2 regions of the Streptomyces sp. NPDC048481 genome follow, and region 2 is predicted to be linked to the other one. Evidence: riboswitches for the same ligand, from Rfam matches in the RefSeq annotation. Region 2 holds a riboswitch; the other holds the start of a gene.

Region 1 (15,227 bases), on a different contig from region 2:
CGGCTGGCGGGAACTGGTGGATGTGGAGAGACATGCGCGGTCCTCGACCTCGGTGACGACAGTGCGGCCGGGGTCTTGGGCTGCGCCTCTTCGACATGGGCGTGCAACGGCATCGCCGAGAGCGAATGCGAGTCGCACGGACGGTGGCCACGGGAGCCAGTTGGGCTGGTGGGGACGTGGCGGTGGGCGGCGGACCCGTCAGGCGGTCTCGCCCTGGTGGGTGCGATCGGCGGCCGATCTGCTTGAGTCGAGCCAGGAGGCGAGCGGATCGGCGGCACGCGAGGCGTCCACCGTGAGGTGCAGCCGCGTCCCCGTTCCCGAGGCGCCGGGATAGCTGCGTTGTTCATCGCCGGCGAACAGGATGCGGAGCGCGTCCGCGACGCGTCGGGCCGCTTCGGGATCCGCAGAGGCCAGGCGGACTTCCACCCGACCCTGTCCGCTCGGCTCGTATTCGGCCTCGGGACGCGGTGGGCGGTGCGGGGCTTCGGATGTCATAGGGCGGAACCTGGCCCGGACCTGAGCGGTCCGCATATCTCTTGCGACGAGAGCGAGACCGGTTCGGACACCGGCGTACGACGTGCCCTCGCCCTTTCAGCCTACTCCTGCCAGGGACAGCCGCCGGCACTTCTGACGTGGTGCGGTGACCGCCGAAGCCACCGGCCGGCGCCCGATGACGTGATGCCGGGTCGGTCGATCAAGAACAGCTCCGGGACGACGACGGGACTCCGACGCCGGGCACACCGTTGGCCGTCTGTCGGGTGGCAGCCCGGGAGCCCCGCTGGCCGGCCGGCTGCGACGACAGTGGTGGGAGACGGACAGAGGTGGGAGGCGGAAGGAGTAGGCTTGAGAGACCGAGGGCATTTCGCACACCGGCTTCCACGCCGGGTCGTTCTCGGCGAGAGATGAAACCCGGGCCGTAACCCCAGGGGCGGCCCGGAGACGGGTCCGCATCATGACCGCGACCTTCGAAGCAGCCCTGCCGCGGCCCGCACCCGTCGCAGCCCCTGCCGCCCGCCTCGTACTGAAGACGGACGGCCCCTCCCGTGGACTCCTCGACGGCGCCTGGTGGCCTCGCTCGCGCGACCTGCTGCGCGAACTGCCCCCACTGACCGACGCGCTGGATCCCGTCTGGGGCCGTATCACCCGTATCGCCGTCAACCCCGAGCACTGGCCGGTCATCCCGCGCAAGGTGCCCGTCAACGGCCATGTCGTGAAGGTCGGCTGGTTCACGTCGGAGATCGACCCGCACAAGCTGCTGCTGCTCTCCTACGGCACCGGGCGCTGGGATCTGCTCGTCATCCCACCCGAGACCGGGGCGCGGTCGGCGGCCCGCCTGCTGGCGGCCGCATCCGACTACGACGGCCCGCCGCTGACCGCAAGCGCGCTCATCGCCGCGGACCGAGCCGGGCGCGCAGCCTCCACGGACGACCGGCCACTCGATCCGGCCGAGGCTTGGGAGTACGAGGGCGGTACCTGCGTGACGCCGCCAGCGGTATCGGCAAAGGCCGGTGACGTCAGCCGCCTGATCATCGGCGGGTGAGACGGCCGCCATGAACGCCTACTTCACGACGGTCGGCCACTGCGCGTGAACGACGAAGAGAGCGACGGGGCCGTAGCCGCTGCCCGTTGGGCGCTCCGAGAAGCTGGGCCGGCATGGTGGCGCCTTGCACGTCGACACGATCAGAGCCAGTCCCCGTGCTTGAAAGCGAGGTACAGCGTCAGAGAGGCAACGACGATGACGGCGCTGGAAACGATGAACCCCGACTGGTGTGCGAAGCCGGGGTAGGGAAGGTTCTGTCCGTAGAAGCCGGTGATCGCCGTGGGCACGGCGATGATCGCGGCCCAGCTCGTCACCTTCTTCATGATGAGGTTCATCCGGTTCGCCTGCACCGACAGGTTCGTCTCCATCACCGAGGCCACCAGGTCGCGCAGCGACTCCGTCCACTCGCCGGCACGCAGAACGTGGTCGTACACGTCTCGGTAGTACGGCAGCAAGGGCCCGTCGACGACGTCGAGGTCGGGGCGCATGAGGGCGTTGACGACCTCCCGCATGGGCAGGACCACGCGGCGGAGCCGGACCAGTGATTTCCGCAGGGCGTAGCACTGGCGCTGTACGGTCTGGATCTGCCGGCCGCCTTCGGCGAAGAGCAGAGCGTCCAGTTCCTCGATACGTTCGTCGAGCTGCCGTACCGCGGCGAAGTGCCCGTCGACGACATGGTCGAGCAGACCGTGGAGGAGAAAGGCGACCCCGTGCACTGCCAGAGCCGGGGTGCGGTCCCAGCGGGCGACCAGCTCGTCGAGGGCGAACGCGGCGTCCTTGCGGACCGTGATCAGCGCCTGCGGCGTGAGGATGACCGCGAGCTCGCTCATCGTCAGTCCCGCGCCCTCCGGGTCGACGGCGACCGCGTAGACACTGAGGAAGTGATGGGTGCGGTAGCTGTCGAGTTTCGCCCGCTGCCCCTCGTGCAGCGCGCCCTCGAGAGCCAGTTCGTGCAGACCGAGTTCCTCGCCGACGGCCGTGAACTCGGCGCGGTCCGGGCGGTACAAGTCCAACCACACGGTGGTGGACGGGTCCTCCAGATGCCGGGAGATGTCCCGGACCGGGAAGTCCTCCTCGGCCAGGGAGCCGTCGCGGTACAGCCGGGTACGGGCCACGTCGCGCACCCTAACGGCACCGGCGGAGCTTCGGCGCACACCACGACCGGGCATCCACTCCGACGGGGCACCGCCTCGACCTCCTGGAAGACACTGCCCAGCGCATGCAGCCCTACGGGCTCCGAAAGCTCCGGAAGTCATTCCTCGGGCTCGTGGCGTTCCTCGCCACTCCGAAGGCCCTCCACGGGGGCCGCGTATGCCTGGCGGGTGCCGGTGTCGATGAGGATCTGTGCGGCATCGGTGACGTTGTCGGCCCGGACAGCCCTGGCCATCGCGGCACGGGCGGCCTCGACTGTCGCGTGCGGCGGGACCACGAGAAGGGAGAAGTGGTCCTGGTCGCCGCGAGTGATCAGGACGGTGTCGTCACCCACCGGAAAGGAGTCGATACGGACGACCTGGTCGTCGATCACCAGGCGCGGGGGAAGTTCATCCCAAGAGGTGGCGTCCAGACCGACGCGGGTGATGGAGCCGAGGTGCCCGGTCAGCGCGTGGACGAGGTCGGGCAGCTCAGCACCGATGTCGCGGGAACGCGGCCACCACGCACCGTCGAAGTTGCCTTCCCGGGACCGTGTCGTCTCCAGCCGCAGAAGGACCGTCCCGGGTTTCGCGGCCCGATGGATCGCGTCCGGCAGAAGACGGGGAGCGCGAGGGATGTCGGATTCGGTCATGGTGTGTCCGCCTGTCTGCGGGAAGCGGTGCCGCCGCCGAACGCGGGACCTCGTCCTCTCACCGTAAGCCGTGCCCCGCCGCAGCAGCTGCGCCGACGGCCGGCCCTCGTTGCCTATCGGTGGACTGCCTGCTCACGCACACGTCCCGGGACCTGCGCAGCGGCGTAGAGTGAAAGGACCGGGAGTACTTCGCACACCGGCCGCCATGTCGGTGCCGTTCCCGGCGAGCAACAACACCGGCCTCCGAGAGGAGGCCCGGGGACAGGTCCGCGTCATGACCGCGACCATCGAACCCACGATCATCGAAGAACTCCCGCCTTCGGCGTCGGCCCGGCTGTCCCTGACCCCGGCCGGTTCGGCTCCGGGTCTCCTGGACGGCGCCTGGTGGCCCCGCTCCCGTGATCTCCTCCGCGAGATCCCCACTCTGACAGACGCACTGGACGCGTGCTGGGGCCGGATCACCCACGTCACCGTGAACCCGACCCACTGGCCCGTCATCCCACGTAAGGTCCCCGTCACGGGTCACACGGTGCATGTCGGCTGGTTCGCCGCCGAGCAGGACCCGAACAAAGTGATCCTCCTCTCCTACACGGTGGGCCGCCTGGACCTGTTGGTGATCCCTCCGGAGGCGGACCCCGCCGCCGTAGCCCGGCTCATGACAGCTGCAACCTCTCCGGGAGGCATCCGCACCGCCGGCGGTCTGATGGCCGACCAGGCCATCAGCCAGGACGCGGCGGAGGCTCATAGCCGGGAAGAGGACTGGGAGACCGACGGCGGAGCCGCTTCGGCTGACGGAGCCGCGATCGGGATCTCGAGTTCCGCCCCGAGGAAGTGAGGAGGTGAGGACGTGGAGACCGCCTTCACCGTCGTCGTGATCATTCTCGTGATCATCGCGGGAATGATTTTGATCCACCGGCTCAACGCACAGCATGACGAAAGGATCGGGGCGTTCCGCTACAGCGACGCCCTACCGGGAATCGGTCGGCGGACCCGTAAGGGTCCAGGTGCCGCCGTGCCGAAGGGCCCTCCTACCGACGCCACACACAGTGAGCATCGAGAGGGGAGTCGCTGATGTATCGAGCCTTCCGAGCGGGAGCCAGGCATCTGCGCCGGGGCCCCCGGCGCGGCGGTCACCAGGTCAGCAAGCCTGGACGGTTCCGTACCCGATGCTGACCGTTTTCCTGACTCGAGCGGCGCGATCATGCCTCTGACCTGTGCGAATGCTCAGATGCTAGATCTTGGACTTGAACATGGTGCGCAGCGTGTCGAACTCCTGGAAGACGGCTCCCTGCCTGCTTTGTGCAGGTCAAGGGCGGTCTTCACTGTACCGCCGGCACGCGTCGGAGTCGGTGATTGTGAGGAACTTCGCTTGGTTCTGAAGAGAACGCATTTCACGTGCACTTCGGCACGAACCAGGCCGTTGCGACCGCGCCGAACAGCGGCCGCCAGGACAGCGGCCGCCGGCGTGCGTGCTCATCGCGCCCTTCGGGGCGGGGTGAAGGTGTAGAGGTCGAGGATGTCGGGGCAGGGGGCTGTGCCGGGGCCGCCGGCCTGGACCCAGGCGGCGATGTCGTCGGTGGCGTCGGGGTCGTTGACGAGGCCGAGCCAGACCGGGCGGGCTCCGGCGGCGCGGGCGGCGGCGGAGGGCTGGACGACGATCACATTGGCGTGTTCGCACACGTCGAGGCAGGCCGAGATGCGTACGGGGGCGCTCTCGGCCAGGCGCGCGATCTGGCGGTCGTGATCGACTCCGGTCACCTTGGGGGTTCCGCAGCAGCAGTCCCGGCAGACGACGATGCGGCACGGTGCCGGCGGGGCCGGGGTGTGCTCCGTGCGCCCCTCTTCAGCTCTCTGTCGAGACGTCACTCGTCCCAGCTCCTCTCAGTGTGGGGGGAATCGTCGTGGGCCGCCGGGCGCAGGAAGCGGATCACCGGATGACCGGGGTCGTGGGTGACCGCGGCGCGGACGCCGTAGACCTGCTCGATGAGGGTGGTGGTGAGGACCTCGGCCGGGGTGCCTTCCGCGACGGCGCGGCCGTTGCGCAGGACGAGCAGGCGGTCGCAGTACATCGCGGCGAGGTTGAGGTCGTGCAGGGCGATCACGGTGGTGACCGGCAGGCTCGCGACGAGGTCCAGCAGGTCGAGCTGGTGCTGGATGTCGAGGTGGTTGGTGGGTTCGTCGAGGAGGAGTTCGCGGGGTTCCTGGGCGAGGGCGCGGGCGATCTGGGTGCGCTGGCGTTCGCCGCCGGAGAGGGTGTGCCAAGACTGCTCGGCCCGGTCGGTCAGGCCGGTGCGCGTCAGGGCCTTCGCGACGGCCCGTGTGTCGGCCGCCGTGGGGGGCGTCCAGGCGCGGCGGTGCGGAATGCGGCCGAGCGAGACGACGTCGCGGACGGTCAGTTCGGTCTGGGTGTGGGCGTGCTGCTCCACGGTGGCGATCCGCCGGGCGGTGGCCCTGCGCCCGGTCTCGGGCAGCGGGCGCCCGTCCAGGGTGACGACTCCGGCGGTGGGTTCGAGGATCCCCGCGAGGAGTCTCAGCAGCGTCGACTTCCCCGAGCCGTTGGGACCGAGCAGGCCGACGGTCTCGCCGGGGCGCAGGACGAAAGTGACGCCGTCGACGACGACCTTGTCGGCGAGGCGCCTCACGACGCGGTCCGCGTGCAGGCTGCTCATGCCCTTCTCCGTCCGCGGTGGAGCACGACCACGAACGCCGGGACGCCGATGAGGGACGTCACCACGCCCACCGGGACCTCCTGGGGGTCGAGGACGGTACGGGCGAGGGTGTCCACCCACACCAGGAAGACGGCTCCGGTCAATGCCGTGACCGGCAGGAGGCGGGCATGGCCGGAGCCGGTGAGAGCGCGGGTGGCGTGCGGGAGGACCAGGCCGACGAAGCCGATGGCACCGGCGCAGCTCACCAGTGCCGCGGTGAGCAGCGCGGTGGCGCAGAGCAGGACCAGGCGGGTGCGGGCGACGCGGACGCCGAGTCCGGCGGCGGCTTCGTCGCCGAAGGCGAAGGCGTCCAGGGTGCGGGCGTGCCCGAGGCAGACGGCCAGGACGACGGCGAGTACGCCGGCGCACAGCAGCACCTGTCCCCAGTCGGCGCCGGTGAGCGAGCCCAGGAGCCAGAACAGCACGCCCCGGGTGGTCTCGGCGTCGGCCGAGGTGAGGACGATGAAGGAGGTCAGAGCGGAGAACAGCTGCATGGCGGCCACCCCGGACAGGACGACTCGGTCGGTGCTTCCCCCGAGGGTGTGGCTGAGCAGCAGCACCAGGGCGAAGGAGAGCAGCGCCCCGAGGAAGGCGCCCGCCGACAGGGAAACCGCTCCCCCGCCCACCCCGAGCACGACCACCGCGACCGCCCCCGTGGACGCACCGGACGACACGCCGAGCACGAACGGATCGGCCAGCGGATTGCGCAGCAGTGACTGCATGACCGTCCCGCACACGGCGAGCCCCGCCCCGCACACCGCGGCGAGCAGCGTGCGCGGCATCCGCAGATTCCACACGATGCCGTCGCGCAGCGGGGCCAACGTGCTCTCCCCGAGGCCGAGATGGGCCGCGACGGCCGTCCAGACGTCCCCCGTCGAGATGTCGGCCGGTCCGATCGTCACAGCCACGGCTATGGAGGCCAGCAGCGCGGTCAGTCCGCCACCCGACAACACGACTGTGCGGACTCTCACTTGGTGAGTCCGAAGTCGCGCAGACCGGCCGCGACCTTCTCGATCCCCTCGATCGTGCGGATGGACGGGTTCATCGCCTGGCCGCTCAGGAGGACGTACCGCTTCTTCCGCACGGCGCTCAGTTTGCGCGTGGCGGGGTTGGTCTCGAGGAAGCGGATCTTGGCGGCGGCGGTCTCGGCGGTCTGCTGCTTGCGGGTCAGGTCGCCGATCACGATGACGTCCGGGTCACGGTCGGCGACGGTCTCCCAGTTGATCTGGGGCCATTCGTCGTGGGTGTCGGAGAAGGCGTTCCTCGCTCCGACGGCGCGGGTGATGACGCCGGGCGCGCCGCAGCAGCCGGCCAGGTAGGGCGACTGGGAGTTGGCGAACCAGTACATGAGGGAGACGTCGGGGGCGTCCAGCGCGGCGGTGGCGGTGCGCACCCGCTGCCTCAGCTGTGTGACGAGCTTCTCTCCGCGCTCCTCGACGCCGAACGAGCGGGCCAGGTCGCGGATTTCGCCGTACACGGCGTCGAGGGTGAGCGGCTTTCCGCGCGATCCGTCGCCGCCGCTGTCGTTGTCCTTGCCCGAGCAGTCGGACGGTGAGACGTACGTGGGCACGCCGAGCTTCTCGAACTGCTCGCGGGTGGCGACCCCGCCCTTGCCCAGGGTGGAGACGAACGAGGCGGTGACGAAGTCGGGTTCGGCGTCCAGGACCTTCTCGAAGGAGGGCATGTTGTCGGCGAGGCGCGGCACGGACGCGTTGGCCTTCTCCACGCCCTTCATCACCGGGTCGGTCCAGGTCGCCGTACCGGCCATGCGGTCGGCGAGGCCGAGGGAGAGCAGGATCTCCGTGGTGCCCTGGTTGAGGGAGACGGCCCGTTCGGGGGCGGACTTCAGGGTGACCTCGTGGCCGCAGTTGGCGATCGTGACCGGACGGCCGGCGGCGGAGGTCTGCGCCGATGTCGCGTCATCGCCGCCGGCGGAGGCGCAGGCCGTGAGCAGCAGGGCGGAGGCGAGGAAAAGCGCCGGAGCGCGCAGAAGAGCGGGGGTGCGGAGCACGGGTATGCCTTCGGGGTCGGGGCTCGTACGCGGAGCCTGGCCTACGGACGTCCCCCGCGCCGGGGCGCGGAGGTGCCAGCAGGTCTTCGGACTCGGGTTCGTCCGGACGGGACGCCTTCCCGGTCTCCCAGTGGCGTCGTGCCCCGCCCGTCCCCCTCACCGCTGCGCGTCAGCTCCGGATTCGCACCGGATTCCCTGGCCTCAGGTGTGGCTCGACTGGCCCGTCGAGGCTATCAAGGCCATCGCCGGGTCAAATCGTGTGGTGGGCCACGGGTGTCGTCCACCGGCGCGTTCAACGGAATGCCCCCGCAAGCCGGGTGCTCGCGGGGGCATTCCCGTCCCCCGTGCCGAGGTTGAGAAGACGATCACGGGCTGGACGTTCGCATGCGCTCAGGGCGCGAGGAGCAGGCTGTCGCCGCGCTTTTTGGCGGCGGCGTGACGCCTGGCCACGTCCTGCCAGTCGACGACCGCCCACATGGCGTCGATGAAGTCGACCTTCTGGTTCCTGTACTGCAGGTAGAAGGCGTGCTCCCAGGCGTCGAAGACCAGGATCGGGGTGGAGCCCTGGCCCACGTTGCCCTGGTGGTCGTAGACCTGCTCGACGATGAGACGACCGGACAGCGGCTCGTAGGCGAGGACGCCCCAGCCCGAACCCTGGGTGGTCGCCGACGCCTTGGTCAGCTGGGCCTTGAAGTTCCGGAAGGAGCCGAAGGATTCGGCGATGGCGTCCGCGAGTTCGCCGGTGCCGTCCTTCTCCAGCGGCTCGCCGCCGCCGTCACCGGTCATGTTGTGCCAGTAGATGGAGTGCAGGATGTGCCCGGAGAGGTGGAACGCCAGGTTCTTCTCCAGCCCGTTGATCGAGCCCCAGGACTCCTTGTCCCGCGCCTCCGCCAGCTGCTCCAGGGTGTCGTTCGCGCCCTTGACGTACGCCGCGTGGTGCTTGTCGTGGTGCAGCTCGATGATCTCCGGACTGATCACCGGGGCAAGCGCCGCGTAGTCGTAGGGAAGCTCCGGGAGCGTGTAAACCGCCATGTCCAACGTCCTCCACGTTATTGCGAACAATATGCAGTTGCACGCTAACAGCAGAAGCGACACGTTGCCGATCATTCGTGTCGATCACGCGTGCCGATCACGCGTTGGACCCGGGCCTCCGGACGTGTCCCGTCCGGCGCGAACTCGGCGGCCCATGCCTCCCGCGCCCTCCCGGTAGCGTGACCGTCTACCGCCGGGCGGTCATGTGCCCGGCCGCCGGTCCACGGCTGTCGACGGAGAGTGGCGAGGCTGCGATGAGTGAACTGACGAAACCCGAGGTCGGGGTTCCGGAGGGGGACGCCCCTTCCGAGCTGACCGTCCGGGACCTGGTCGTGGGCGACGGGGTCGAGGTGAAGCCGGGGATGGTGGTCAGGGTCCACTACGTGGGGGTGACCTTCGAGTCCGGGAAGGAGTTCGACGCCTCCTGGGACCGGGGCCTGCCGTTCAAGTTCGCCCTGGGCGGTGGCAAGGTCATCAAGGGCTGGGACCGGGGAGTGAGGGGGATGAAGGTCGGCGGCCGGCGCGAGATCATCGTTCCTCCGCGTCTCGGATACGGCGATCAGTCGCCCTCGCCGTTGATCCCGCCGGGTTCGACCCTGGTCTTCGTGGTGGACCTGCTGGACGCGTATTCCGGCGTGACCGGGTGGAGCAACCCCCAGTGGGGGCGCTGAATCGTCCTGGGGCGGGCCGTGTGAGCGAGGGCGGCTGACCGGGCGGCGTCCCCGAAGTCCCGCACGCCGTCCTGGCGTTGGACGCCGTCGGTCACAGGGCGGTGGCGGCGCGGACCAGGCCCGCGACCGCCGTGGAGCGGCTGTGCGGGGGCCAGGCGATGACCGTGGTGACGTGCGGGGCGTCGCGGACCGGTACGGCGGTGAGGTCTTCGCGCAGGCCGGTGCGGCCCGACTCCGGCACGACCGCGCAGGCGCGGCCGAGGGCGATGAGCTGGGTGAGTTGCGTGTGGTCGCGCACCTGCGGTCCGGGGCCGTCGGGAAAGGTGCCGTCCGCGCGGGGCCAGCGGGGCAGGGGCAGGTCGGGAAGGCCGGTGACCTCGGCGAGCAGCACGTGAGGGCGGGCGCAGAGAGGGTGGCCCTTCGGGAGGATCGCGACCTGGCCCTCGGAGTGCAGGTCCTCGGTGTCGAAGCCGGCCGTGTCGTCGAACGGCCGGTGCAGCAGCGCCACGTCGGCCCGGCCGTCGTGCAGCAACCGTGTCTGCTCACCCGGCCCGCACAGCACGACGTCCACGGCGAGGGCGCCGGGCTCGGCGGCACAGGCGTCGAGGAGCTTCGCCAGCAGTTCACCGGAGGCGCCCGCCTTCGCGGCCAGGACCACGGCGGGGCGGCCGGTCGCCGCGAGGGCGGCCCGGCGGGTGCGCCGTTCGGCCGCCTCGACGGCGTCCAGCGCCGCGCGCGCCTCCCGCAGCAGCACCGCCCCCGGCTCCGTCAGGGCGACACCCCGGCTGCCGCGCTCCAGCAGGAGGGTCCCCAGCCGCCGTTCGAGCCCGCCGATCGCCCGCGACAGCGGGGGCTGGGCGATCCCGAGCCGCTGCGCGGCCCGCCCGAAGTGCAGCTCTTCGGCGACCGCGACGAAGTACCGCAGCTCACGTGTCTCCACCCCGCCAGCCTAACCGGCCCGGCCGGCAGCGATACCCGGGCGGTATCGCCGGCCACCCGGTCGGTCTTGGACGCCCTGCCCGACGGCGGTGAAGTATCGACGTCATGAGTGAGACGAACACCGTGAACCATCACAAGGTCGCGCTGGTGACCGGGGCCAACAAGGGCATCGGGTACGAGATCGCCGCCGGGCTCGGCGCCCTCGGCTGGTCCGTCGGCATCGGCGCGCGGAACGCGGAGCGGCGCGAGGCCGCCGTGGACAAGCTGCGCGCGGCCGGCGTCGACGCGTTCGGCGTGCCGCTGGACGTGACCGACGACGCCGGCGTGACAGCGGCGGCTCGGCTGATCGAGGAGCGGACCGGGCGGCTCGACGCGCTCGTCAACAACGCGGGCATCACCGGCGGCGGACCTCAGGAGCCCACCACGGTCGACGTGAACCGGGTTCGGGCGGCCGTGGAGACCAACGTGATCGGCGTCATCCGCGTCACCAACGCCATGCTGCCTCTGCTGCGCCGCTCGCCGTCGCCGCGGATCGTGAACGTGTCCAGCAGCGTCGGCTCCCTGACACGCCAGACCACCCCCGGCGCCGGGACGGGTCCCATCTCCGTCGCCTACGCTCCGTCGAAGACGTTCCTCAACGCCGTCACCGTGCAGTACGCCAAGGAACTGGCCGAGACCCCCGTCCTGATCAACGCCGTCTGCCCCGGCTTCACGGCGACCGACCTCAATGGGTTCCGGGGCGTGCGCACCCCGCAGCAGGGCGCGGCCGCCGCGATCCGGCTGGCCACCGTACCGGCCGACGGACCGACGGGCCGCTTCTTCGACGACGAGGGGGAGGTGCCCTGGTGACGCGCTCGCGGTTCGCCGTGCGCGCCGCTCCGGGGGGATGACGGCCGCACGTCCTCGTGACCGATCACTCCGGTCGCTCGGAGGTCACTCCCGCGGTGTGGTCCCGAGCCGCAGCAGGAGGGCCGTGTCAGCGCGGGGCAGGGACACGGTCAGGGTCGCGTCGGCCGCGTTCCAGTCGGCTGTGGCGTCGGAATCGGCCGGGTACAGCGACTCGATGTGCGGGCGGGCGCCGAGCAGGTGGGGCAAGCGGAGTGTGCGGCTGTCGTCGCCGGCGTCCACCGGGGCGCGCCGGTCGCTGGTTTCGGCCCGGCCGGTCGCGGCCGGATTCCGCCGCCACAGGGCGAGGTACGTCGCGGACGCCCCGCGCAGCCCGTGGGCCGGCCAGGTGTCCTCCCACGCGGGAAGGCCGAGCGGCCAGACCGGAAGGGCGTCGCGGATCTCGGGCCGGATGCGCTTGTAGACGTCGATGGCGGAGCGGACGCGTGCCGACTGCTCCTCGTTCATGCGGTCGAGGAAGCCGGAGAGGTGAACGCGGCCCAGCAGGGCGGTGGTCATCGTGAACGCGATCTCGTCGGGGCCGAAGTCCGGCTGCGGGCAGGCCCACACGGCGGCCTGTTCCGGCGCGACCGCCGTGGCCGCCGCGACGGCGATGGGCGGACAGCGCCGGGGGTCCTGCTGGTCGCTGGTGGACTGCACCTGGGCCACCGCCAGTTGCGCGTAGTCCATGCGCAGCCCGCCCGATCCGCAGTTCTCCAGGACCAGGCCGGGGTGGCGGTCGAGGAGGGAGGCGAGCCAGTCCAGATGGGCACGGTGGTGTCCGAGCAGGCCCGCCCCGGCGCTCTCGGCGCCGTTCTCGGTCCCGGGGCCGATGTTGACGTTGTAGTCGAGCTTGAGATAGCCCACTCCCCACTCGCCCACGATCCGGTCGACGACACGGTCGAGATGGGCGCGGGCCGCCGGATGGCGCAGGTCCAGGTGGTGCCGGCCGTGCTCGGTCAGCCGTACGCCGCCCCGGCGGAAGAAGGCCTCGGGCGGCAGGGCGCCGGCCAGCGGGCTGCGTACGCCGACGACTTCGGGCTCCAGCCACAGACCGGGGGTCATGCCGTGCCGTCCGATGGCGTCCAGCACTTCCTGGATGCCGCCGGGGAAGCGGCGTGCGGCGGGTTCCCAGGCGCCCACGGCGTCCCACCAGCCCTCGGCGGCGTCGTCGTACCAGCCGGCGTCGATGACGAAGACCTCCGCGCCGACGGCGCCGGCCGCCTCGACGAGCGGCAGGAGCTTGTCGGTGGTCGGGTCGCCCATGAGGGTGTTCATGTAGTCGTTGTAGATCACCGGCAGGTTCCGGTGGTCGGAGTGGTCGCGGCGGATGAGTCGGCGGTAGGCGGTGAGTTCGCCGAACGCCGCGTCCAGGCCACCAACTCCGGCCCCGATTCCGGCCCCGGCCCCGGCCTGAGCATCGGCCCCGACCATGACCCCGGCACCGGCCTCCGGCCCGATCCCGGCCCCGCCTCCGGCCTCCGACCCGGCCCCGACCCTGACGAGGGCGGCGGGCACCGTGGTGAACTCCTCGCCGGGGGCGAGTGTCTGCCGCCACTGGTGGTGCGCGTCGTCGGGTCCGAACAGCGCGAGGTAGGCGGCGCCCTCGCGCTCGCCTATCTCGTAGCGCCAGCCCGCGCTGGACTCGATCTGCCACAGCCAGGCGCCGCCGCGGCCGTCCGTGACGGCGGCGACCGGCAGGTGCCGGCCGGTCGACCAGGAGCCCTGCGAGTAGCGTTCGAAGCAGCCGCGGCCCTCGTGGCCGTGCGCGGCCCTGTTCAGCGGGACGACCAGGTCCCGGAACGCGGCACGGCTCCAACGGCACTCGGCGAGCCAGTCGTTGTCCGCCCAGTGCAGGGTCAGGCCGTCCAGGCCGCCCGCCCCGTCGGTGACGCCGCCGAGGGTGAGGCTGGACACGCTCTCCAGGTGCAGTGGCGCCTGGCCCTCGTTGACCAGTCGCACCTGTGAGCGCAGGAATCGCGAGCCCGGCACGGTGCTCAGGGTGACGTGGGCGGCGAGGCCGGTCCCGGGGTCGGCCAGCCGGATCGTGGTGCGCCGCCACGCTCCGTCCGTCTCGGTCTCATGGCCGCGGAGCACCAGACGGCTGCCGACGGCGGTGTCGATGAACCGTTCCCCCGACCACATGCGCCCGTGGCCCGTGACGACGGCCTCGACGAGGGGGACCAGGCGGTCCCGGATCCGGCCCGCGCCGGTGAGTCTCACCGACCCGGCGGGATCCACCAGGGCACGCAGCCCGAGGGCTTCATCGCTCCACGGTGAGGACTCCTGGGCGGTTTCGGCGGCGGCTGCCAACGCGCTTTCCCTTCGGCGGGCGGTGATCGCCTCGGCTCCGGCGGACGCTCGACGGGTGACTGATCGCCTCGGGGCCCCTCGTGGGTCGCCGCCGCCCCGGCCTGGGCGACTGGCATGAGGTGTCCGGAGCTCTCACCTGCGCGGCAGCCGACGGCCCAGGCGCCGGAGCACCGATGTGACCGTTCACAACCCTCCCACGCCGAAATCGGTCGCACAAGCTGCGGGACGGCGTCGGGCATCCCGTTCACGGAAACATGCGATCGAGGGGTTTACCCCATGGGCATCCACACGCCAGAATGGTCTTTCGCTCTGTGAAAAAACCTTTTCTCACACAGCTGTCCCCTAGATCACAGAACAACGATCTAGCGTTGCAGCACCCCTGAGCGATCAAATGTCCCCGACCGTCCAGGGCCGTCACAGGTCCACAATTTCGAACGTCATTCGATATATCGAACACACAGCGTGGCCGTCGGCAGAGCGGCCACTGAGAGGACAGCCAATGGCGGGCGCAGAGATCGAGGCACCGGCAGGACAGGACGAGGCCTGCGTGGTGGGGATCGACTTCGGAACCCTGTCGGGGCGGGCCGTGGTGGTCCGGGTCCGTGACGGCGCGGAGTTGGGGACGGCCGAGTTCGCCTACCCGCACGCGGTACTGGACCGCGAGCTGCCGGACGGAACGCGTCTGCCGCCGGACTGGGCGCTTCAGGTGCCCGCCGACTACATCGACGTGCTGCGGCACGCCGTGCCCGAGGCGCTGACCCGCTCGGGCGTACGCCCGGAGCAGGTGATCGGCGTCGGGACGGACTTCACCGCGTGCACGATGCTGCCGGTGCTGGCGGACGGCACACCGCTGTGCGAGCTCCCCGACTACGTCTCCCGTCCGCACGCGTACGTCAAGCTGTGGCGCCACCACGCGGCCCAGGGCCAGGCGGACCGCATCAACGCGCTGGCCGAGGAGCGGAAGGAGCCGTGGCTGGCGCGGTACGGCGGGAAGATCTCCTCCGAGTGGGAGTTCGCCAAGGCTCTGCAGCTTCTGGAGGAGGACCCGGAGGTCTACGGCCGCACCGAGCGGTGGGTGGAGGCGGCGGACTGGATCGTGTGGCGGCTGAGCGGCTCCTATGTGCGCAACGCCTGCACCGCCGGCTACAAGGGCCAGTACCAGGACGGCGCCTATCCGAGCCGCGACTACCTCGCCGCCCTGAACCCGGACTTCGCCGGCTTCGTGGCCGACAAGCTGGACCATCCGATCGGCCGACTCGGCGACCGGGCCGGAGGGCTGACCGCCGAGGCGGCGGCCTGGACGGGGCTGCCCGAGGGCATCGCGGTCTGCGTCGGCAACGTCGAC
Region 2 (15,227 bases):
CACCAATGACTTCGAACGATTGCCTGGGTAAATGGAAAACTTCTCGCTGATCCTCGCGATTGTGGTTATCACCGCACTCGCGTTCGATTTCACGAACGGTTTCCACGACACCGCCAACGCGATGGCCACGACCATCTCGACCGGTGCACTCAAACCCAAGGTCGCGGTGGCGATGTCCGCCGTGCTGAACCTTGTGGGCGCTTTTCTCTCGGTGGAGGTCGCCAACACGATCTCCAAGGGTCTCGTCGACGAGACCGGCATCCGTCCCGAGGTCATCTTCGCCGCCCTGGTCGGCGCGATCCTCTGGAATCTGCTGACCTGGCTGGTGGGCCTGCCCTCCAGCTCCTCCCACGCCCTCATGGGCGGTCTGATCGGCGCCACCGTCGCCTCCGCCGGAAGCGGTGCGGTCCACGGTGACGTGCTGGTCACCAAGGTGCTGCTGCCGGCGGTGGCGGCGCCGATCGTGGCGGGCGTCGCCGCGATGTTCGCCACCCGGCTGTCGTACACCCTCGGCAAGAAGGCCGACGGCAGGGCCGCCGCGAAGGGCTACCGCACCGGCCAGATCGCCTCGGCCGGGCTGGTCTCCCTCGCGCACGGCACCAACGACGCGCAGAAGACGATGGGCATCATCACCCTCGCCCTGGTCGCGGGCGGCGCCGTGGCCCCCGACTCCGACCCGCCCACCTGGGTCATCCTCTCGGCCGGCATGGCCATCGCGCTCGGCACCTACCTCGGCGGCTGGCGCATCATCCGCACCATGGGCAAGGGCCTGACCGAACTCCAGCCGCAGCAGGGCTTCGCCGCCCAGACCAGCGCCGCCACGGTCATCCTGGCCTCCTCCCACCTCGGCTTCTCCCTCTCCACCACCCACTCGGTCTCCGGTTCGGTGATGGGCGCGGGCCTGGGCCGCAAGGGGGGCGTGGTCCGCTGGTCCACGGCGACCCGCATGTTCGTGGCCTGGGGCCTGACCCTGCCGGCGGCGGCCCTGGTGGGCGCGCTCGCCGAGACGGTGACCGGCCTGGGCGACTGGGGCACGGCCGTGGTGGCCGTCTTCCTGATCGCCTCCAGCGCGGCCATCTGGAAGATCTCCCGGCGCGAGGTCGTCGACGCGTCCAACGTCAACGACGCCGAGGAGCCCGCGGGCGTCGTCACGACGGCGATCGCGGCCGTCGCCCCGCCCCCGGCGGGTTCCCTCGCCGACGATCTGACGGCGACCATCCCCTCCCCGGCCCCGGTCGCGGCATCGGTCGCGGTCCCGGAGTCCGCCGTCCCCGCCGTGCCGCCGGCCGCGGCCGTCTGATCCGGCTCGTCCGGCACGAAGGAAGAGAAGCGTCATGAAGATCGACTGGGCAGCCCTGGGCTCCGTGTTCGGCGTCAGCCTCGTGGTCACCGTGGGACTCGTGGCCCTGTTCACCCTCGGCATCATGGGCCTGTCGCGCCGGGAGCGCGCCACGGCCGAGGGCGGTTCGGCCGCCCTCGCGGTGACGGGCGCGTACGCGTGCTTCGCCGCCTGCGCGGCGGCGGTGGCGTACGGGATCTCCCTGATCGTGGCCTGACGGGCCACCAGGACGCCTGGGCTCCCGGACATCGGGGCAAGGGAAACAGGAACACCGAGGGGTGCGGGACGGGTCGCCGTCCCGCACCCCTTCGCGTGTGACCGCGGCGATCGCCCGCGTGTGGGGTTCTGCACACTCTCCCCCCGCAGGTCAACGGCAAGTTGACGGCCCTTCCGGGCCCGTGGTGGACTGCCCGGGCCATGTACGGCGGCAGAAGAGGAAGCCGGTGTGAATCCGGCGCGGTCCCGCCACTGTCACCGGGGTAGTAACCCCCGGGAGCCAGGAACTCTCGCCGCGGTCTCGTCGAACCAGGGCGTGGACACCCTGAGTGAGGACACATAGCCATGTTCGGCTGCCCGTCGAGCGCCTCGCGCGCCACCCCCAGCCCGTCGGCCGCCCGCACGGCCGGCTGAGCCGATGGGTGCCGATCGCGTTCACGCGTACGGCGCCGCCGCCGGCCTCCTCGGCGACCTGCTCCTCGGCGACCCCCGCCGAGGGCATCCGGTCGCCGCGTTCGGGCGGGCCGCGGGCGCCGTGGAGCGGCTGCTGTGGCGGGACCACCGGGGCTGGGGCGCCCTGCACACCGCGGTGTGCACGGGCGGCGCCGTCGCCCTCGGGGCCGTCGCCGCGCGGACCGTACGCCGCTCCCCCGCCGCGTCCGTCGCCCTGACCGCCGCCGCCACCTGGTCCGTCGTCGGGGGCGCCTCCCTCGTGCGCGAGGCGCGGGGCATCGCGCGCGCCCTGGAGGCCGGGGACGTCGACGAGGCCCGGGAACGGCTGCCGCGGCTGTGCGGGCGCGACCCGCAGGCCCTGGACGCCGACGGGATCGCGCGCGCCGTCGTGGAGTCCGTCGCCGAGAACACCTCCGACGCCGTCGTCGGCGCCCTGGTCTGGGGGGCCGTGGCCGGTGTGCCGGGGCTGGCCGGGTTCCGCGCCGTCAACACCCTCGACGCCATGGTCGGGCACCGGTCGCCGCGCCATCTGCGCTACGGATGGGCGTCGGCGCGGCTCGACGACGTCGCCGGCTGGCCCGGGGCGCGGCTGACCGCCGTGCTCGCCGCGGTCGCCGGGGACGACCCCCGGGGCGCGGTGCGGGCCTGGCGCGCCGACGCCCGCAGGCACCCCAGTCCCAACGCCGGCCCGGTGGAGGCGTCCTTCGCGGGCGCCCTCGGGGTGCGGTTGGGCGGGAGCCTGTCGTACGGCGGCCGGGTCGAGCACCGGCCCGTGCTGAACGGAGCGGCCGGGCGGCCCGTCGTCGCCGGGGACATCGAACGTGCGGCGCGGCTCTCGCGCCGCGTCGGCCTGCTCGCGCTCGGCGTGACCGTCGCCGCGCGCCGGGCCGCGACAAGGGCGCTCGACGCGCGGAAGGGGCATATGTCATGAGCGGGGGCCTGCTGGTGGCCGGCACCACCTCCGACGCCGGCAAGAGCGTCGTCACGGCCGGGATCTGCCGGTGGCTGGTCCGGCAGGGGGTGAAGGTCGCGCCGTTCAAGGCGCAGAACATGTCGCTGAACTCGTTCGTCACGCGCGAGGGCGCCGAGATCGGGCGGGCGCAGGCCATGCAGGCGCAGGCCTGCCGGGTCGAGCCGACCGCGCTGATGAACCCCGTGCTGCTCAAGCCCGGCGGGGAGCGCAGCAGTCAGGTGGTGCTGCTGGGCAAGCCGGTCGGCGAGATGAGCGCCCGCGGCTACCACGGCGGGCGGCAGCAGCAGCTCCTCGGGACCGTTCTCGACTGTCTCGCCGAATTGCGGGGCACGTATGACGCGGTGATCTGTGAGGGGGCCGGGAGTCCCGCCGAGATCAATCTGCGGCGGACGGACATCGTCAACATGGGGATCGCCCGCAATGCCGGGCTGCCCGTGCTGGTCGTGGGCGACATCGACCGCGGCGGGGTCTTCGCCTCGTTCTTCGGGACCGTCGCGCTGCTGTCCCCCGAGGACCAGGCGCTCGTCGCCGGGTTCCTCGTGAACAAGTTCCGCGGCGACGTCTCCCTGCTGGAGCCGGGCCTGGACATGCTGCACGGGCTCACCGGGCGGCGCACGTACGGCGTGCTGCCGTTCCGGCACGGCCTCGGCATCGACGAGGAGGACGGCCTGAGGGTGTCGCTGCGCGGCACCGTGCGCGAGTCGAACACCGCCGCGCCGGTCGGGGAGGACGTGCTGCGCGTCGCCGTCTGCGCGGTCCCGCTGATGTCGAACTTCACGGACGTGGACGCGCTGGCCGCCGAACCCGGCGTCGTGGTGCGGTTCGTGGACCGTCCGGAGGAGCTGGCCGACGCCGACCTGGTGGTGATCCCGGGGACCCGCGGCACGGTGCGGGCGCTGGAGTGGCTGCGTGAACGCGGCCTGGCCGAGGCGATCCTGCGCAGGGCCGCCGAGGGGCGGCCCGTCCTCGGCGTCTGCGGCGGCTTCCAGATCCTCGGCGAGCACATCGAGGACGACGTCGAGAGCCGGCGCGGGCGGGTCGACGGGCTCGGGATCCTCCCCGTCCGGGTGCGGTTCGCCCGCGAGAAGACCCTCACCCGGCCGGTCGGGGAGGCCCTCGGCGAGCGGGTCGAGGGCTACGAGATCCATCACGGGGTCGCCGACGTCAACGGGGGCGACACCTTCATCCGCGACGACGAGGGGCGCGGCCTGGACGGCTGCCGGGTCGGGCAGACCTGGGGCACGCACTGGCACGGCTCGCTGGAGTCGGACGGGTTCCGGCGGGCGTTCCTGCGCGAGGTGGCGGCCGCCGCGGGCCGCCGGTTCACGCCGGCCCCCGACACCTCCTTCGCCGGGCTGCGCGAGGAGCAGCTCGACCGGCTCGGCGACCTGATCGAACAGCACGCGGACACGGACGCGCTCCGGCGGCTCATCGAGTCGGGCGCGCCGCAAGGACTGCCTTTCATTCCACCGGGAGCGCCCGCATGAGCACAGTGTTGTTGTTGTCGACCGCCGACACCGATCTGCTGGCGGCCCGGGCCGCCACCGGCGTCGACTACCGGATCGGCAACCCGACCCGCGTCGACGTCGCGCGGGAACTGCCCGCGCTGCTCGACGGCGCCGGCATCGCCGTCGTCCGGCTGCTCGGCGGGAAGCGCGCCTGGGAGGACGGCCTCGCCGTGCTGAAGGCGTCCGGCGTCCCCACCGTGCTGCTGGGCGGGGAGAGCGTGCCGGACGCCGAGCTGATGGCCGAGTCGTCGGCGCCGGCCGGCGTGGTGGCGGAGGCGCTGCGGTATCTCGTCGCGGGCGGTCCGGCCAACCTGGCCGAGCTGGCGCGCTTCCTGTCCGACACCGTCCTGCTGACCGGCGAGGGGTTCGAGGAGCCGCGCGCGATGCCGGAGTTCGGCGTCCACGGCTCCTACGGACTCCGTGACGGCCGGCCGACCGTGGGCGTGCTGTTCTACCGGGCCCACGAGCTGAGCGGGAACACCGCCTTCGTGGACACCCTGTGCGAAGCGGTCGAGGCGCGCGGGGCCAACGCCCTGCCGGTGTACTGCGGTTCGCTGCGCGGCGCGGACTCCGGGCTGTACGAGATCCTCGGCCGCTGCGACGTCCTGGTCGCCACCGTCCTCGCCGCCGGGGGCGCGCACGCCTCGCAGGCGTCGGCGGGCGGCGACGAGGAGGCCTGGGACGTCGGCGCGCTCGCCGAACTGGACGTGCCGGTGCTCCAGGGGCTGTGCCTGACGTCCTCGCGCGCGGCGTGGGAGGCGTCCGACGCGGCCCTGTCCCCCATGGACGCGGCGATGCAGGTCGCGATCCCGGAGTTCGACGGGCGGATCGTCACGGTCCCGTTCTCCTTCAAGGAGCAGGGGCCCGACGACGTCCCCGTGTACGTCGCCGACCCCGAGCGGGCCGCCCGGGTCGCCGGGATCGCCGTCCGGCACGCCCGGCTGCGGCACAAGCCGAACGGCGAGAAGAAGCTCGCCCTGGTCTTCACCGCCTACCCGACCAAGCACTCGCGGGTCGGCAACGCCGTCGGCCTGGACACGCCCGTCTCGGCCGTGCGCGTGCTCGACGCGCTGCGGGACGCGGGCTACGTGGTGGAGGGGCATCCCGACGACGGCGACGAGCTGATCCACCGGCTCATCGACGCCGGCGGCCACGACGTGGAGTGGCTCACCGAGGAGCAGCTCGCGGCCGCGCCCGCGCGGGTGCCGCTGGCCGACTACCGGGCCTGGTTCGACCGGCTCGACCCCGCGCTGCGCGAGGGCATGCTGGAGGCGTGGGGCGAGCCGCCGGGCTCCCTGTACGTCGACGGCGACGACATCGTGCTGGCCTGCCTGCGGTTCGGCAACGTGGTGGTGATGATCCAGCCGCCGCGCGGGTTCGGCGAGAACCCGATCGCGATCTACCACGACCCCGACATGCCGCCGTCGCACCACTACATGGCCGCCTACCGCTGGCTGGAGAACAGCTTCGGCGCGGACGCGATCGTGCACATGGGCAAGCACGGCACGATGGAGTGGCTGCCGGGCAAGGGGCTCGGGCTGAGCGGCGGCTGCGCGCCGGACGCCGTCCTCGGCGAACTGCCCCTGGTCTACCCGTTCATCGTCAACGACCCGGGTGAGGGCACCCAGGCCAAGCGGCGCGGGCACGCCACCGTCGTCGACCATCTCGTCCCGCCGATGGCGCGGGCGGACACCTACGGCGACCTGGCGAAGCTGGAGCAGCTGCTCGACGAGTACGCGCTGGTCAGTGACCTCGACCCGGCGAAGGCGCCGGCGGTGCGCGCGCAGATCTGGACGCTGGTGAAGGCCGCCGAGCTCCACCACGACCTGCATGTCGACGATCAGCCCGACGACGACGCGTTCGACGAGTTCGTCATGCACATCGACGGCTATCTGTGCGAGATCAAGGACGTGCAGATCCGTGACGGCCTGCACATCCTGGGCGGCGGGCCGGTCGGCGAGGCGCGGGTGAACCTGGTGCTGGCCGTGCTGCGCGCCTCGCAGGTGTGGGGCGGGCAGGCCCACGCGCTGCCGGGTCTGAGGGCGTCGTTCGCGGCCCATTTCGGGCTCGACGAGAAGGAGTTGCTGGCCGAGCCGGGCGCGCCGGTGAAGGCGCCCCTGGAGCTGACCGATCTGGTCGAGGGACCGTCGCGGTCCGCGGCCGACGCGATCGACCTGCTGGAGCAGCTGTGCCGGCGGGTCGCGGAGGGCATGGAGGCGCGGGACTGGGCGGTCGTGGAGTGCGCTGCGCTCGTGCGCGAGGTCGTGGGCGCCGAACTGCCGGACGCCGTCGCGGTGCTGGAGTTCGCCTGCCGTGAGCTGGTGCCCAGGCTCGCCCGGACGACGGACGAGATCGGGCACATCCTCAAGGCGCTGGACGGCGGTTACGTGCCCGCCGGGCCCTCGGGGTCCCCCACCCGCGGTCTGGTCAACGTGCTGCCGACCGGCCGCAACTTCTACTCCGTCGACCCCAAGGCCATTCCGTCCAGGCTGAGCTGGGAGGTCGGGCAGTCACTCGCCGACTCCCTCGTGCAGCGGTACCTGACGGACACCGGCGCGTACCCGAAGTCCGTCGGCCTGACCGTGTGGGGCACGTCGGCGATGCGCACCCAGGGCGACGACATCGCCGAGATCCTGGCGCTGCTGGGCTGCCGCCCGGTCTGGGACGACGCCTCGCGCCGGGTGACCGGTTTCGAGATCGTCCCCCTCGCGGAGCTGAGCCGGCCGCGCATCGACGTCACCGTCCGCATCTCCGGCTTCTTCCGGGACGCGTTCCCGCACGTGGTCGGGCTGATCGACGACGCGGTGCGGGCGGTGGCCGAGCTGGACGAGCCCGCGGACTCCAACTACGTGCGCGCCCACGTCGACGAGGACACGGCCGCTCACGGCGACCGGCGGCGCGCGAGCGCCCGGATCTTCGGCTCCAAGCCGGGGGCGTACGGGGCCGGTCTGCTGCCGCTGATCGACGCCCGCAACTGGCGCTCGGACGCCGACCTCGCCGAGGTGTACGCCGTCTGGGGCGGATACGCCTACGGGCGCGGGCTCGACGGGCGGGCCGCGCGCGGGGACATGGAGACGGCGTTCCGGCGGATCGCCGTGGCCGCGAAGAACGTGGACACCCGCGAGCACGACCTCGTCGACGCCGACGACTACTTCCAGTACCACGGCGGCATGGTCGCCATGGTGCGTCATCTGACGGGCGCCAGCCCCGAGGCGTACGTGGGCGACTCGGCGACTCCGGACCAGGTGAGGACGCGCACGCTGGGCGAGGAGACGCACCGGGTGTTCCGCGCCCGGGTGGTCAACCCGCGCTGGATGGCGGCGATGCGGCGGCACGGCTACAAGGGCGCGTTCGAGATGGCGGCGACCGTCGACTACCTCTTCGGCTACGACGCCACCGCCGGGGTCGTCGACGACTGGATGTACGAGAAGCTCAGCGCGGAGTACGTCTTCGACGCGGACAACCGCGACTTCATGAAGAAGTCCAACCCGTGGGCGCTGCGCGGGATCACGGAACGACTCCTGGAGGCCGCCGACCGCGGTCTGTGGGCGGAGCCGGACGCCGACACGATCGAGCGGCTGCGCGCCACCTACCTGGAGCTGGAAGGCGATCTGGAGGACGACCAGAAGTGAGCACTCCTTTCCCGTTCACGGCCGTGGTCGGCCAGGACGACCTGCGGCTCGCGCTGCTGCTGAACGCCGTGTCGCCGGCGGTGGGCGGCGTGCTGGTCCGCGGCGAGAAGGGCACCGCCAAGTCGACGGCCGTACGGGCCCTGTCGGCGCTGATGCCGGCCCTGGACGTGGTCGTGGGCTGCCGGTTCTCCTGCGACCCCGGCTCCCCCGACCCGGCCTGCCCGGACGGCCCGCACGAGCCGGGGGCGTTCGAGACGCGGCCCGCGCGCACGGTCGAGCTGCCGGTGGGCGCCTCGGAGGACCGGCTGGTCGGCGCCCTCGACATCGAGCGGGCGCTCGCCGAGGGCGTCAAGGCCTTCGAGCCGGGGCTCCTCGCGGACGCGCACCGCGGGATCCTCTACGTCGACGAGGTCAACCTGCTGCACGACCACCTGGTCGACCTGCTGCTGGACGCGGCCGCGATGGGCGCCTCGTACGTGGAGCGCGAGGGCGTCTCCGTGCGGCACGCGGCGCGGTTCCTGCTCGTGGGCACGATGAACCCCGAAGAGGGCGAACTGCGGCCGCAGTTGCTGGACCGGTTCGGGCTGACGGTGGAGGTGGCCGCCTCGCGCGAGCCCGACCTGCGGGTGGAGGTCGTCCGGCGCAGGCTGGCCTACGACGACGATCCGGCCGCCTTCGCCGCGCGCTGGGCGGACGAGGAAACCGCGGTGCGTACGCGGATCGCGGCCGCGCGTGCGCTGCTGCCGTCGGTGCGGCTGGGCGACGCGGCGCTGCGGCAGATCGCGGCGACCTGCGCCGCATTCGAGGTGGACGGCATGCGGGCCGACATCGTCATGGCGCGCACGGCCACCGCGCTGGCCGCCTGGGCCGGGCGCACGGACGTCCTCGCGGAGGACGTGCGGCAGGCCGCGCTGCTGGCGCTGCCGCACCGGCGGCGGCGCAATCCCTTCGACGCGCCGGGCCTCGACGAGGACAAACTCGACGAGACGCTGGAGGAGTTCGGCGGCCGCGACGACTGCGCCCCCGGTGACGACGCCGGCCCACCGGACGACGACCCGGGCGACGACGGCCGCGGCGACGGCGGTCCCGACGACGACGGGCCCGGCGGAGGCGGCGGCCGGCCCGCCCCCGACGCCGCTCCGGACGGCGGTGACGCGGGGGCGCGGCCCGAGGCCGGGCAGGACGGCGCACCGCAGCCGTCGGGGCCCTCCGAGCGGTCGGCCGTACGGGCCGCCGAGCCGTTCCGCACCAAGGTGCTGAGCGTGCCGGGCATCGGCGAGGGGGCCGCCGGACGGCGGTCGCGGGCCCGGACCGAGCACGGCCGCACCACGGGCGCGCGCAGGCCCCGGGGCGCCCTGACCAAGCTGCATCTGGCCGCGACCGTGCAGGCGGCCGCGCCGCACCAGCGGGCACGGGGGCGCAGCGGGCCCGGCCTGGTGGTGCGGCGGGACGATCTGCGGCAGGCGACCCGGGAGGGGCGCGAGGGCAACCTCGTGCTGTTCGTGGTCGACGCCTCCGGGTCGATGGCGGCCCGGCAGCGGATGAGCGCGGTGAAGGGCGCGGTGCTGTCGCTGCTCCTCGACGCCTATCAGCGGCGGGACAAGGTGGGGCTCGTGACGTTCCGGGGGGCCGCGGCCGATCTGGCGCTGCCGCCGACCTCGTCGGTGGACGCCGCCGCCGTGCGGCTGGAGTCGCTGCCCACGGGCGGGCGCACGCCGCTGGCCGCCGGGCTGCTGAAGGCGCACGACGTGCTGCGGGTGGAGCGGCTGCGCGATCCGGCGCGCCGGGCGCTGGTCGTGGTCGTCACCGACGGGCGGGCCACCGGCGGCCCGGAGCCGGTCGCTCTCGCGGGGCGGGCGGCCCGGCTGTTCGCGGCCGACGGCGTCGCCTGCGTGGTCGTGGACTGCGAGTCCGGGCCCGTGCGGCTGGGGCTCGCCGGGCGGCTGGCCGATGAGCTGGGCGGCGCCGCCGTCACGCTGGAGGAGCTGCGGGCGGACTCCATCGCCGGGCTGGTCAAGGACGTGCAGGGGACTTCGAGGAGGGCCGCGTAATGCCGCAGGGACAGCCGAGCGTCGTGCCGGACGACGGACTGACGACCCGCCAGCGCCGCAACCGGCCGCTGGTGGTGGTGCACACCGGCGTCGGCAAGGGCAAGTCGACCGCCGCGTTCGGGCTCGCCCTGCGGGCCTGGAACCAGGGCTGGCCGATCGGGGTGTTCCAGTTCGTCAAGTCGGCGAAGTGGAAGGTCGGCGAGGAGAACGCGCTGCGCGTGCTGGGGGCGTCCGGCGAGGGCGGCTCCGTCGACTGGCACAAGATGGGCGAGGGCTGGTCCTGGGTGCAGCGCGGCCTCCAGGGCGACAACTCGACCAACGAGGAGAAGGCCCGCGAGGGCTGGGAGCAGGTCAAGCGGGACCTGGCCGCCGAGACGTACAAGCTGTACGTGCTCGACGAGTTCGCCTATCCCCTGCACTGGGGCTGGGTCGACGTCGACGAGGTCGTCGAGGTGCTGCGGCACCGGCCGGGCGCCCAGCACGTGGTGATCACCGGGCGCAACGCGCCGGACAAGCTCCTCGACGCCGCCGACCTGGTGACGGACATGTCCAAGGTCAAGCATCCGATGGACGCGGGCCAGAAGGGCCAGCGGGGCATCGAGTGGTGACGCCGTGCTGACCTCCCCCTCCCGCGTGCCCCGGCTGGTGGTCGCCGCGCCCTCCTCGGGCAGCGGCAAGACCACCGTCGCCACGGGCCTGATGGCCGCGTTCGCCGCGCGGGGACTCGCCGTGTCCCCGCACAAGGTCGGGCCCGACTACATCGACCCCGGGTACCACTCGCTCGCCGCCGGGCGGGTGGGGCGCAACCTCGACGCGTACCTGTGCGGGCCGGAGCTGGTCGCTCCGCTGTTCCGGCACGGGGCGCGGGGGTGCGACCTCGCCGTGGTCGAGGGCGTGATGGGGATGTTCGACGGGGCCGCGGGGGAGGGGGAGCTGGCCTCCACCGCCCAGGTGGCGAAGCTGCTGCGGGCGCCGGTGGTGCTGGTCGTCGACGCGTCGTCGCAGTCGCGGTCGGTGGCGGCGCTGGTGCACGGGTTCGCCTCCTGGGACCCGCTGGTGCGGATCGGGGGCGTGATCCTGAACAAGGTCGCCTCCGACCGGCACGAGGAGCTGCTGCGGGAGGCGCTGGAGGCGGCCGGGACGCCCGTGCTGGGCGTGCTGCGACGGGCTCCGCAGGTGGACACCCCCTCGCGGCACCTCGGGCTCGTGCCGGTCGCCGAACGGCGGGCCGCGGCGGTCGAGGCGGTCGCGGCGATGGCCGCGCAGGTGGCGCGCGGCTGCGACCTGGACGCGCTGCTCGCGCTGGCGCGGGGCGCCGGGGCGCTTTCCGACGCGCCCTGGGACCCGGCCGAGGCCCTCTCCACGGCCGCGGCCACGCCCACGCCGGCCCCCGGCGTCCCGGCGGCGCCCGCATCCGTTCCTGCGGCCGCGCGCAGGCCGGTCGTGGCCCTGGCCGGGGGCCCCGCGTTCACCTTCTCCTACGCCGAGCACGCGGAGCTGCTGTCCGCCGCGGGCGCCGAAACGGTCGTCTTCGACCCCCTGCGGGACGAGCGGCTGCCCGACGGGACGGACGCCCTGGTGATCGGCGGCGGGTTCCCCGAGGTGTACGCCGCCGAGCTGTCCGCCAACGAGCCGCTGCGCGGGGCCGTCGCCGCGCTCGCGGAGTCCGGCGCGCCGGTCGCCGCCGAGTGCGCGGGGCTGCTGTACCTGTGCCGCGAGCTGGACGGGCTGCCGATGTGCGGGGTCCTCGACGCGCGGGCCCGGATGTCCGAACGGCTCACCCTCGGCTACCGCGACGCCGTCGCCGTGAGCGACAGCGTGCTCGCCCCGGCCGGTACCCGGATGCGGGGGCACGAGTTCCACCGCACCGTCGTCGAGCCCGGGGCAGGGCCGGTCCCCGCCTGGGGTGTGCGCGCCCCCGAGCGGCGGGTCGAGGGCTTCGTACGGCAAGGCGTGCACGCGAGTTATCTGCACACGCACTGGGCGGCCGAGCCCGGTGCGGCCCGTCGGTTCGTCGAGAGGTGCCGGACGTCATGAGCAGCAGGCTGGTCGGAGTCGGGGTGGGCCCGGGGGATCCGGAGCTGGTGACCGTCAAGGGGGTCAACGCGCTGCGGGCCGCCGAGGTCGTCGTCGTGCCCGTGATGGACAGTGGCGAGCAGGGCCGGGCCGAGGCCACCGTGGTGCACTACGTGCCGCAGGACAAGGTCGTCCGGGTCGTCTTCGCGCTCAACGAGCGCACCGACCGGGCCCGGCGCGAGGCCGCGTGGGACGCCGCCGGGGAGCGGGTCGCCGAACTGCTGCGGCGGCACTCCCGTGTCGCCTTCGCGACCATCGGCGACCCCAACGTGTACTCCACGTTCACGTATCTCGCGCAGACCGTGGCACAGGCGGTGCCGGGCGTGGTGATCGAGACCGTCCCCGGCATCACCGCCATGCAGGATCTCGCCGCGCGGTCCGGGGCCGTGCTCACCGAGGGCACCGAACCGCTGACGCTGGTGCCGGTGACGGCGGGGTCGGCCGTGCTGAAGGACGCGCTCGCCGGACCGGGGACCGTCGTCGCCTACAAGTTCGGGCGGCAGGCCGCGGAGGTGGCCGAGGCGCTGCGCGAGACCGGGCGGATCCAGGACGCGGTGTGGGGGTCGGCGCTCGGGCTGGCCCAGGAGTCGATCCGGCCCGCCGGCGAGCTGGACGGCGAGCCCCTGCCGTACCTGTCCACGCTGATCGCGCCCGCGCGGCGCGGGGGCGGCCGGGGCGGCAAGCTGTGAGAGCCCCCGCGCCCTGGCCGCGCGCCCGCTCACGCGGCCAGGCCCACCACCAGCCAGATGAAGGCCGCGCCCGCGATCGTGCACAGCACGGTCGAGCGGGCGGGGTGCTCGTGGTGGGCCTCGGGAAGGATCTCGGCGGCCGCCAGGTAGAGCAGCGCGCCGCCGAAGAAGCCCAGGTAGCCGCCGAGCAGCTGCTCGGGGATGGTGACGAACGTCGTCGAGGCGGCGCCGGCGATCGGCGCCGCCGCGTCCGCGAACAGCATGGCGAGCGCCTTGCGCCGGGCGTTCCCGTACAGGCTGGTGATCGTGTACGTGTTGAAGCCGTCCGCGAAGTCGTGGGCGATGACCGCCAGGGCCACGGCGAGTCCCATGCCGCCGCCCACCTGGAAGGCCGCGCCGATCGCCACGCCGTCCATGGCGCTGTGGAAGACCATGGCGGCGGCCGCCGTCAGGCCGACCTCCGGGGCCCTGCCGTCCTGTGCTGCGCCGTGGCGGGCCGTGTCCTGACGGGCCGGGACGCCGGCGACCGTGCCCTCGTGTCCCGTGCCCTCGTGTCCGGGGCCTTCGGGGTCCGGTCCGGCGTGGTGGCGGTGACCGGGGTGGTCCCGGTCGGCCGGGGCGCAGGCGTGCTCCTCGGCGCCGTGGGCGGCCTGGCGGACGGCCAGCAGCCGTTCCACCAGATGGGCCACCAGGAAGCCCGCCACGAACAGCAGCAGCGCGGCCGGGACGCCGAACACCTCGGTGCCGGCCGCCTCCAGGGCCTCCGGCAGCAGGTCCAGGCCGACCACGCCCAGCATCAGGCCGCCGGCCAGGCCCAGCACCAGGTGACGGCGGTCGGTGACGCGTTGTGCCGTCCAGCCGCCTGCCAGCGTCATGAGGAACGCGCCGAGCGCGACGAAGACCGCCATAGGCCCTTGCTATCCGATCGACCCCCCATCGCGCACATCCGCACTGCCCGCCCACCCCGGTAAAGCAGCACAAAGCCCGTTATGAGAGGACCCGAATCCATGGCCGATGCCCCCACCGGCAAGGTGACCTTCGTCGGCGCCGGCCCCGGCGCCGCCGACCTGCTGACGTTCCGCGCCGCGCGCGCCATCGCCGAGGCCGATGTCGTGATCTGGGCCGCGAGCCTCGTGCAGGCGGAGGTCCTCACCCATGCACGGGAGGGCGCGGAGATCCTCGACTCGGCCGTCATGTCCCTGGAGGACGTCGTGGCCGTCTACGAGCGGGCGCGCGCCGAGGGGCTGAAGGTCGCCCGCATCCACTCCGGGGACCCCGCGCTGTGGGGCGGCACGCAGGAGCAGCTCGACCGGTGCGAGGAGATCGGCCTCGCCACCGAGATCGTCCCCGGCGTCTCCTCGTTCTCCGCGGTCGCCGCGATCGCCCGCCGCGAGCTGACGATCCCCGAGGTCGCCCAGTCCGTGGTCCTGACCCGGCTCGGCGGCGGCAAGACGCCGATGCCGCCGGGCGAGGAGGTGCGCGAGTTCGCCAAGCACGGCACCACCATGGCCGTCTTCCTGTCGGCCGCGCGCAGCGGGCAGCTCGTGCGGGAGCTGCTGGAGGGCGGCTACCCGACGTCCACCCCGGTCGTCGTCGCCCACCAGGCGACCTGGCCGGAGGAACTCGTCGTGACGTGCACCATCGGGACGCTGGAGGAGACGGTGAAGGAGCACAAGCTCTGGAAGCACACCCTCTTCCTGGTCGGCCCGGCCCTCGACGCGCACGGCACCCGCTCGCACCTGTACCACCCCGGTCACTTCCACGGCCACCGCAAGGCCGACCCGGAGGCCCGGCGGGCCCTGCGTTCGCGGGGCGCGAGCACATGAGCCGTCCCATCACGGTGTTCGGCGCGGGCACGGGCGCGCCGCTGCCCGCCGGCGTGGCGGCCGGGGCGGAGCTCGTCGTGGGCGGACGCCGGCATCTGGACGCCGTCGAGCTGCCCGCGTCCGCCGAGCGCATCGTGCTCGGCCCGCTGGCGCCGGCCCTGGACGCCATGGCGAAATACGTCGCCGAGGACCGGCGCGTGGTCGTGCTGGCCTCGGGCGACCCCGGCTTCTTCGGGATCGTGCGGGCGCTGGCCGAGCGGTTCGGGCCCCGGCTGCTCGACGTGCGGCCCGGCGTCCCCTCGGTGGCGGCCGCCTTCGCACGGCTCGGGCTGACCTGGGACGACGCCGTGGTCGTCAGCGCGCACGGGCGGGATCCGCGTACGGCGGTCAACGTCTGCCGGGCGCACCCCAAGACGGCCGTGCTGACCGGGCCGGGCGCCGGGCCCGCCGAGCTGGGCGCGGCC

What was found. A riboswitch is a leader RNA that binds a small molecule or an ion and turns the genes downstream of it on or off. The one in region 2 is predicted to bind cobalamin.
Region 1: linked by a shared signal. The riboswitch ahead of ACGFSH_RS29455 (ABC transporter substrate-binding protein) and the one ahead of ACGFSH_RS05925 (cobalamin biosynthesis protein) in region 2 are both predicted to bind cobalamin.

The regions. Positions count from the first base shown of each region.
Region 1 covers NZ_JBICXC010000012.1:131,372-146,598, reverse strand. Annotated here, with positions in the region: gene ACGFSH_RS29500 (hypothetical protein) at 199-495, opposite strand; gene ACGFSH_RS29495 (DUF5994 family protein) at 953-1,540, shown strand; gene ACGFSH_RS29490 (magnesium transporter CorA family protein) at 1,681-2,655, opposite strand; gene ACGFSH_RS29485 (DUF5994 family protein) at 2,793-3,323, opposite strand; gene ACGFSH_RS29480 (DUF5994 family protein) at 3,598-4,158, shown strand; gene ACGFSH_RS29475 (hypothetical protein) at 4,171-4,395, shown strand; gene ACGFSH_RS29470 ((2Fe-2S) ferredoxin domain-containing protein) at 4,797-5,189, opposite strand; gene ACGFSH_RS29465 (ABC transporter ATP-binding protein) at 5,186-5,992, opposite strand; gene ACGFSH_RS29460 (FecCD family ABC transporter permease) at 5,989-7,002, opposite strand; gene ACGFSH_RS29455 (ABC transporter substrate-binding protein) at 6,999-8,048, opposite strand; cobalamin riboswitch at 8,102-8,278, opposite strand; gene ACGFSH_RS29450 (superoxide dismutase) at 8,433-9,074, opposite strand; gene ACGFSH_RS29445 (FKBP-type peptidyl-prolyl cis-trans isomerase) at 9,329-9,745, shown strand; gene ACGFSH_RS29440 (LysR family transcriptional regulator) at 9,837-10,685, opposite strand; gene ACGFSH_RS29435 (SDR family oxidoreductase) at 10,790-11,533, shown strand; gene ACGFSH_RS29430 (alpha-galactosidase) at 11,618-13,882, opposite strand; gene araB (ribulokinase) at 14,382-15,227, shown strand, end outside.
Region 2 covers NZ_JBICXC010000001.1:1,372,572-1,387,798, reverse strand. Annotated here, with positions in the region: gene ACGFSH_RS05935 (anion permease) at 32-1,300, shown strand; gene ACGFSH_RS05930 (hypothetical protein) at 1,335-1,556, shown strand; cobalamin riboswitch at 1,724-1,866, shown strand; gene ACGFSH_RS05925 (cobalamin biosynthesis protein) at 1,974-2,939, shown strand; gene ACGFSH_RS05920 (cobyric acid synthase) at 2,936-4,468, shown strand; gene cobN (cobaltochelatase subunit CobN) at 4,465-8,121, shown strand; gene ACGFSH_RS05910 (putative cobaltochelatase) at 8,118-10,172, shown strand; gene cobO (cob(I)yrinic acid a,c-diamide adenosyltransferase) at 10,172-10,780, shown strand; gene ACGFSH_RS05900 (cobyrinate a,c-diamide synthase) at 10,785-12,209, shown strand; gene cobI (precorrin-2 C(20)-methyltransferase) at 12,206-12,937, shown strand; gene ACGFSH_RS05890 (ZIP family metal transporter) at 12,967-13,845, opposite strand; gene cobM (precorrin-4 C(11)-methyltransferase) at 13,945-14,763, shown strand; gene cbiE (precorrin-6y C5,15-methyltransferase (decarboxylating) subunit CbiE) at 14,760-15,227, shown strand, end outside.